Regions from separate parts of the Allobosea sp. GW822-FHT05A11 genome, predicted to be linked through region 1. Evidence: riboswitches for the same ligand, from Rfam matches in the RefSeq annotation. Region 1 holds a riboswitch; the other holds the start of a gene.
What was found. Region 1 has a riboswitch for thiamine pyrophosphate ahead of thiC (phosphomethylpyrimidine synthase ThiC). Riboswitches for the same ligand answer to the same signal wherever they lie in the genome.

Region 1 (4,185 bases):
GGCCGCCCGCCCGACACCACCGCGCCCGCCGGCCGAGCCGACGGTGCCCGCGGCGCCGCGTACCGCGCCTCAGCCGCCCGCGCCGCCGGCCGGCGCATCGCCATCAACCGTTCCGCGTGGCGGCCCGGCTGTTCCGCCTTCGGCTGCGCCGACCCAGTCCCGCCCGCCGGGAACGCCGCCTGCGACGGCGCCGGCCGCTCCGTCCCAGCCCGGTGCCGGCGCGCCGCCCTCTGCGGTTCCGCGAGGTGGTCCGTCGGTTCCGCCCTCGGCTGCGCCGACCCAGCCCCGCCCGCCGGGAACGCCGCCTGCGACGGCGCCGGCCGTTCCGTCCCAGCCCGGCGCCGGCGCGCCGCCCTCTGCGGTTCCGCGTGGCGGCCCGGCCGTTCCGCCTTCGGCTGCGCCGGGCCGGCAGCGCCCGCCGGCCGCGGCGCCGCAGCCCGGTGCTCCCGTCCAGCCGGATGCGACCGTTCCGACGCCGCCTGCAGGGACGGCTCCGACGCGGCCGTCGCGCCCGGCTCCGGGAACACCTCCGGCCGGGGCGCCGGGCGCTCCGGCTCCTGCACAGCCGGGCGCCGCAGTCCCGACGCCGCCCGCCGGTGCCGCGCCGGTCCAGCCGGGACGCACGGCTCCCGGTATGCCTTCCGGGGGAGCGCCAGGTACGGCTGCTCCCGCGCAGCCGGGCGCCATTCCGGGCCAGCCGCCGGCCGGAGCCCCCGGCCAGCCGCCCCAGCGTGAGGGCCGCCGCGGCGGCATCTCGCCGGGCGTGGCCGGTGCGATCGGCCTCGGCGCCGGCGTCATCGGTGGCATCATGGCGACGCAGGGCGCCGAGCGCTTCGACGACATCCGTCGCGAGCGGCGGGAGCAGCGCGAGGGCGACCTCACCATCATCCGTGAGCCCGGCCGCACCATCATCCGCGACGATGACGGCCGCGCCATCATCCGCCGCGACGAGGACCAGCGCTTCCGCGATCTCGGCTGGCAGGGCCGCTCCGAACGCCGTGGCGACGAGAACCGCACGATCTTCGAGCGCCCCGACGGCACGCGGATCGTCACCGTCACGGACGAGCAGGGCCGGCTGATCCGCCGCACGCGCATCGACCGCGACAACCGCGAGGTGATCATCATCGACAACACGCTGCGCGACCGTCCGGGGCGCTTTGCCGATGATGTCGTCGTGCTCCCGCCGCCGCCGCTGCCGATCCCGCGCGAGCGCTATATCGTCGATGCGGACCAGGCCGACGAGGACCTGATCTACGAGACGATCATCGCCCCGCCGATCGCCGCGATTCCGCGCCGCTACACGCTGGACGAGGTCCGCTACTCGCCGGATCTGCGCGCCCGCATGCGCAGCGTCGATATCGATACGATTAATTTCGATACCGGCTCCTGGCAGGTGGGGCAGGATCAGGCGCGCCGCCTTTCGGTGATCGCGGATTCGGTGAAGCGCGCGCTGCAGCGCTCGCCCAACGAGGTCTTCCTCGTCGAAGGCCACACCGACGCTGTCGGCGCCGATATCGACAATCTCTCGCTCTCCGATCGCCGGGCGCAGTCGGTCGCGGAGATCCTGACGCGCGACTTCCAGATCCCGCCGGAAAACCTGACGACCCAGGGCTATGGCGAGCAGTATCTGAAGGTGAACACGCAGGAGGCTTCCCGCGAGAATCGGCGCGTCACGCTCCGGCGCATCACGCCGCTGCTCAACGGCCAGAACCAGTGACACCCGGGCGGGGCGGCTCTCCAGGCAGCCCCGCTCTTCCGCAGGCGCAGGGAACACCCGTTCCCTGCGCCTGTTTCATTTGCGGAGGACAGAGCATTTTCAAGCGAGGTGGGCACCGGTTCGCGTGAAGAAAATGCGACAAGCAATGGTCCAGGCCGAAGGGAGATGCCGCCATGAGAAAGTTCGTTCCGGTTCTGGCTGGATTGCTGGCCGCCAGCCTGCCTGGTGCAGTGCCGGTGCAGGCCCAGACGGTATCGCCTCCGGCCAGACCGCAGGCTCCCGGCGTGCCGCCGGCGCCGCGATCGGGGGAGGCGGCTCGTCCGACGACGCCCAACACTATGGCGCCCCGCGACGAAAAGCGCGGTACCGGCGAGGACAAGGCGCAGGTCCGGCCCGAGCGCGATCCGCCGATGCCCAAGCCGGTGCCCTCGATCATCGCACCTTGAGCAACCGGGTTGAGGATTTGGTAGGGTTGCCCGGCTAGGGTGCCCGCCATGAGCGACACCGTTTCCCTTGCCCAGAGCATCGTCACGATGCAGGCCGCCTCGACCCAGCAGGCGCTGTCCGTCGAGATGCTCAGGCAGAATGCGCAGGCCGATCAGGCTCTGGTCGCCATGCTCCAGCAGAGCGCCGAGCAGACGCAAGCCGCGCTGCCGGCCGGGCAGGGCACGCTGGTCGACCTGACTGTCTGAGCCCTCCGTCCAATCCGACCAGACCTTTGCACAGCCCGTTGCCAAGCGGCGGCGCTGCGCCTAACCTCGTCCGCGTTCCGAGGGGTGCCCGCAAGGGCTGAGACGGCTTTCGAAGCTGAACCCATCGAACCTGATCCGGGTCATACCGGCGGAGGGACTGGAACGCGGTGCAGCCTTGGCCTGCACCCGCATCACAGCGCTTGAACCGCTTCGACGCCGGATCTCCTGACCTGTACCAAGGAGGAGATCCCCTTATGAATGCCCACGCAAAACCCCAGAAGAACAGCGTCAAGACCGCTCCCCAGAGCGTGACGACCGGGCCGATCATCGGCTCGCGCAAGATCTATGTCGCGGCGCCCGAGCATCCCGAGATGCGCGTGCCCTTCCGCGAGGTCGTGCTGACGACGGATGCCGAGCCACCGGTACGGCTCTACGATCCGTCCGGGCCCTTCACCGAGACCGATGCGAAGATCGATCTCAATGCCGGCCTCAATCAGCCGCGCCGCGCCTGGCTCGATGCGCGTGGCTTCCAGACTGTGCCCGGACGCGCTGTGACGGCCGCCGATAACGGCCATATCAGCGAAGCGCAGCTCGTTCCCGCCTGTCCGGCTGAGCGTCCGATCCTCGAGGCGAAGCCAGGCCAGATGACGACGCAATACGAGTTCGCGAAGGCCGGCATCGTCACCCCCGAGATGATCTATGTCGCGCATCGCGAGAATCTCGGCCGGGCCGCCATGCTGGAGGGCGCGCGCGAACGCCATGCCGATGGCGAGAGCTTCGGCGCCAGCGTCCCGGAATTCGTCACGCCCGAATTCGTCCGCGACGAGATCGCGCGCGGCCGAGCGATCATCCCCGCGAATATCAACCACCCCGAGCTGGAGCCGATGGCGATCGGCCGCAATTTCCTGGTCAAGATCAACGCCAATATCGGCAACTCGGCTGTGACGTCGGGCGCCGCCGAGGAGGTCGAGAAGCTGGTCTGGGCGATCCGCTGGGGCGCCGACACGGTGATGGACCTCTCCACCGGCCGCAACATCCACAACATCCGTTCCTGGATCCTCAGGAATTCGCCGGTGCCGATCGGCACCGTGCCGATCTACCAGGCGCTGGAGAAGGTCGGCGGCGATCCGATCAAGCTCGACTGGGAGGTGTTCAAGGACACGCTGATCGAGCAGGCCGAGCAGGGCGTCGACTATTTCACCATCCATGCCGGCGTGCGCCTGCCTTACGTCCCGCTGACGGCGAACCGCGTCACCGGCATCGTCTCGCGCGGCGGCTCGATCATGGCGCGCTGGTGCCTTGCGCATCACAAGGAAAGCTTCCTCTACGAGCGCTTCGACGAGATCTGCGAGATCATGCGCCGCTACGACGTTTCGTTCTCGCTCGGCGACGGCCTGCGGCCCGGCTCGATCGCCGATGCCAATGACCGCGCCCAGTTCGCCGAGCTGGAGACCTTGGGCGAGCTCACCAAGATCGCCTGGGACAAGGGCTGCCAGGTGATGATCGAGGGCCCCGGCCATGTGCCGATGCACAAGATCAAGGAGAACATGGACAAGCAATTGCGCGAATGCGGCGAGGCGCCGTTCTATACGCTTGGACCGCTGACCACCGACATCGCGCCGGGCTATGACCACATCACCTCGGGCATCGGGGCTGCGATGATCGGCTGGTATGGTTGCGCCATGCTCTGCTACGTCACGCCGAAGGAGCATCTGGGTCTCCCGAACCGCGACGACGTCAAGACCGGCGTCATCACCTACCGGATCGCGGCCCATG
Region 2 (4,185 bases), on a different contig from region 1:
CGAGCTCACGCACGAGCGGCAGCAGCTCGCTCATGACGCGGCCAGCCTGCGCGCGGCTATAGCGCGGATGCAGGGCCGAGAGCTTGATCGAGATGCCTGGGCCTTCGAAGACGCCGCGCCCGTTCGCGGCCCGGCCGATAGCGTGGATCGCGTTCTCGTAGTCGCGATAGTAGCGCGCGGCATCGGCGGCGGTGGTCGCCGCCTCACCGAGCATGTCGTAGGAATAGCGGAAGCCGCGCGCCTCCAGCGGCCGGGCGCGCTTCAGCGCCTCGTCGATCGTCTCGCCGGTGACGAACTGCTCGCCCATCATCCGCATCGCCATGTCGACGCCGCGCCGGATCACCGGCTCGCCCGCGCGAGCGATGAGGCGGGTCAGGGCGGCGGCGAGGCTGCGGTCATTGACGGTCGAAGTCAGCTTGCCGGTGACGACGAGGCCCCAGGTCGCAGCATTGACGAAGAGCGATTTGCCGCCGCCGACATGGGACTTCCAGTCGCCATCGGCGATCTTGTCGCGGATCAGCGCGTCGCGCGTCGCGGTGTCTGGGATGCGCAGTAGCGCCTCGGCGAGGCACATCAGCGCGACGCCCTCCTGGCTGGAGAGCGAATATTCTTGGACGAGCCCCTCGACGCCGGTGCCCTTGTGCTTGGCCCGCAGCGCCTCGATCAGCTTGCGCCCCGTGCGCGCGATCTCCTGCTTGCTCGCTGGCGCCAGCTTCGCAGCCGCCAGCAGGGGCGGAAGGCACTCCGTTTCAGGCCGGCGATAGGCGGCGGTGATCGCCTGGCGCAGCGCCGACTGCTCGCGGATCGGCGGAGCGAAGCCCTCGAAAGGCGCCGGGCTGGAGGCGGTGTTGGCGGCGGCAGCGGTGGCTTGGCTCATGGCTTGTCCCGGCGGGTTCGAACGCGACGGGCCGGGGGCGATACCCTCTCCCGTTCTTTGCGCGGGAGCTTATCATGAGCGCGATTCTCAGGCGGTCTAAATTTTGTTATCCTGCAGTCCGTTCAGACTTCAGATTTGAGGATTGCAAGTGAAAAAGCCTAAGGAAATGCCAATCGAAGGCGATTTGGATGCGCTTGATCGCAAGATCTTGGACGTGCTCAGGGAGGATGGCCGGATCTCGATCGCCGAGCTCGGCGCGCGGATCGGCCTCTCCAAGACGCCGTGCCAGATCCGGTTCCGCCGGCTTGTCGACGACGGCTATATCGAAGGCTTCCGGGCGACGCTCAATCCGGCGAAGCTGAAGCTCGATCACATCGCCTTCGCCGAGGTCAAGCTGTCCGACACCACGGAAAAGGCGCTGACGAAATTCAACGAGGAGGTCAAGAAAATCAGGGAGGTCGAGGAGTGCCACATGATCGCGGGCCGCTTCGATTACCTCCTGAAGATCCGCACGCCGGATATCCGGCGCTACCGGGCCGTGCTGGGCGAGAAGATCTCGAACCTGCCCCATGTCGCGAACACCTCGACCAATGTCGCGATGGAAACGGTCAAGGAAACCTGGTGAGGCCCTCGCGCTTGCGGTGTCGGCATCGCCGGTCGGCGGCCCTGCTTGATCGCGACGACCCAATCCAGCCGCCGACCAGCGCACCTGCCGGGCTGGGAGATCGCCACAGCGATGAACAAGGCCCGATCGGACGCTCGCCGATGCATGAGAATGCGCGCGCCCGTGCGACGCAACCGCGTGCGAATTCAAGTTCAAGCGAACGAAGGAGGGGCAGAAAAAGAGTGGCGGAGACGGAGGGATTCGAACCCTCGATACCCTTGTGGGGTATGCTCATTTAGCAAACGAGTGCCTTCAGCCTCTCGGCCACGTCTCCGGCGAGAGGCTCTATGCCCGATTGCAGAGCCGTTTGACAAGCCTCGTCGGCAACTTCCTTCGCTTCGCCTGTGCATGCTCCTCAGTGGGCCACCGAGCACTCCCGTGTGAAGGGAGGGCACATCAGAAGTTGGCCTCCGCAAAGCGGCGTCTCTGACAACCAAGCCCTGCGCCGGCTCGCCTTGCTCCGCCGCAGGGCAGCCATTAGATTGAGCCTGTCCGTTGGGGTGCCGAGAGGCTGAGAGGCGTGGTCAGCGCCAACCCATCGTACCTGATCCGGGTAATGCCGGCGAAGGGAACGGTCTTCGGCTCGCAGACACTTTGCTCGTGCCCAGGCCGCTGCCTTCCCGGGAGCAGGGAAGAGCATGACGGCAGAACGCCCTCATTCCAGCCTGAACGTCGCGGTGGTCGGCGCTGGTGTCGTCGGCCTGGCCTGCGCCACCGAATTGCTGGCGCGCGGCGCACAGGTCACCATCCATGAGCGCGGTCCGCGCATCGGTGCCGAAGCCTGTTCCTGGTTTGCTGGCGGCATGCTGGCGCCGTGGTGCGAGGGCGAAAGCGCCGAGGAGCCGGTGATCCGGCTCGGCCAGCAGGCGGCCGACTGGTGGGAGCGCCATGCCGGTGGGGTCGTCCGCAACGGCACGCTCGTGGTCGCGCCGAGCCGGGATCGTTCGGAATTGCGCCGCTTCGGGCAGCGCACGAGCCATTTCGAGGAGATCGATGGCGAGGCCATCGCCGTGCTCGAGCCCGATCTCGCCGGACGGTTTTCGCGCGGCCTGTTCTTTGCGGGTGAAGGACATCTCGATCCGCGTGAAGCCATCGCCGCGCTGGCTGAGCGCCTCCTCGCGAACGGCGGCACAATCCATTTCAACAGCGCCGTCGAGCCCGTCGATCTCGATGCCGATATCGCCCTCGATTGCCGGGGGCTAGCGGCGCGTGATGTCCTCCCGGGCCTGCGCGGAGTAAAAGGCGAGATGCTGCTGCTGCGCAGCGACGATATCAGCCTGTCGCGCCCTGTCCGGCTGCTGCATCCGCGCATTCCGCTCTACATCGTCCCGCGCGCGGACGGGCTCTTCATGGTCGGCGCGACGATGATCGAGAGCGGCGAGCGGCGTCGCATCTCCGCTCGCGCCATGCTGGAACTGCTCGGCGCGGCCTATGCGCTGCACCCTGCTTTCGGCGAGGCGGAGGTGGTCGAGATCGGCACCGATGCCCGCCCAGCCTTTCCCGACAACCTGCCGCGGCTGACGCGTCGCGGCCGCGTGATCCATGTCAACGGGCTCTATCGCCACGGCTTCCTGCTCAGCCCCGCCATGGCGCGGATGGCGGCGGATGCCGTGCTGAACCCGCAAGCAACACCGGAGATGCTGCATGACCTTGCTGCTTAATGGCGCCCCGCAGGACGTCGCGGCGAAGACGCTGGCCGAGGCGCTGGCGGAGCTGGGCTTCGGCGGCCGCATCGTCGCGACCGCGGTGAACGGCGATTTCGTGCCGGCCCGCAAGCGCGCCGAAACGGCCCTAAGCGAAGGCGACCGCATCGAGATCGTCGCGCCGATGCAGGGAGGCTGAGATGGCGTCCTTCTATGGCTTCGAGCCGCAGAACCCGCTGTTCCTCGGCACGGCGCAATACCCGTCGCCCGCGATCCTGGCCGAGGCGGTGAAGCGTTCGGGCGCCGAGGTCGTCACCGTTTCGCTGCGGCGGGAATCCTCCGGGGGGGCCGGCCAGGCCTTTTGGGCGCTGATCCGCGAGCTCGGCGTCAAGGTGCTCCCGAACACGGCCGGCTGCCACACCGTCAAGGAAGCCGTGACCACGGCGCAGATGGCGCGCGAGGTCTTCGGTACCGACTGGATCAAGCTCGAGGTGATCGGCGAGGACGACACGCTCCAGCCGGACGTGATCGCGCTGGTCGAGGCCGCGCGCATTCTCGCCGATGACGGCTTCAAGGTTTTTCCCTACACGACCGAGGATCTCGTGGTCGGCGGGCGCCTGCTCGATGCCGGCTGCGAGGTGCTGATGCCATGGGGTGCGCCGATCGGGTCGGGCAGGGGGCTCAACAACCCCTATGGCCTGCGCAGCCTGCGCCAGCATTTCCCGGATGTGCCGCTTGTCGTCGATGCCGGCATCGGCCTGCCGTCCCATGCCGCGCAGGCGATGGAGATGGGTTATGACGGCATCCTGCTCAATACCGCAGTCGCCAAGGCGGGCGATCCCGCCGCGATGGCGGAGGCCTTCTCGCTCGCCATCCGCGCCGGTCGTCAGGCTTTTGCCGCGCAACCGATCGAGGCGCGCGACATGGCCGCTCCCTCCACGCCCGTCATGGGCAAAGCCTTCCTGGCCTGAAAGATCGCTCCCGCATGAAGCTCGATCCGT

Region 2: another riboswitch for thiamine pyrophosphate. It lies ahead of thiO (glycine oxidase ThiO); the one in region 1 lies ahead of thiC (phosphomethylpyrimidine synthase ThiC).

Annotation. Positions count from the first base shown of each region.
Region 1 is NZ_JBXAMI010000006.1:159,522-163,706, reverse strand. Features, by position in the region: gene AC1RLU_RS20460 (hypothetical protein) at 70-624, opposite strand; gene AC1RLU_RS20455 (OmpA family protein) at 635-1,717, shown strand; gene AC1RLU_RS20450 (hypothetical protein) at 1,891-2,163, shown strand; gene AC1RLU_RS20445 (hypothetical protein) at 2,212-2,409, shown strand; TPP riboswitch at 2,480-2,584, shown strand; gene thiC (phosphomethylpyrimidine synthase ThiC) at 2,664-4,185, shown strand, end outside.
Region 2 is NZ_JBXAMI010000002.1:767,527-771,711, reverse strand. Features, by position in the region: gene putA (trifunctional transcriptional regulator/proline dehydrogenase/L-glutamate gamma-semialdehyde dehydrogenase) at 1-877, opposite strand, end outside; gene AC1RLU_RS08910 (Lrp/AsnC family transcriptional regulator) at 1,044-1,502, shown strand; tRNA gene AC1RLU_RS08905 (tRNA-Ser) at 1,725-1,815, opposite strand; TPP riboswitch at 2,028-2,129, shown strand; gene thiO (glycine oxidase ThiO) at 2,207-3,202, shown strand; gene thiS (sulfur carrier protein ThiS) at 3,186-3,383, shown strand; gene AC1RLU_RS08890 (thiazole synthase) at 3,385-4,155, shown strand; gene AC1RLU_RS08885 (thiamine phosphate synthase) at 4,170-4,185, shown strand, end outside.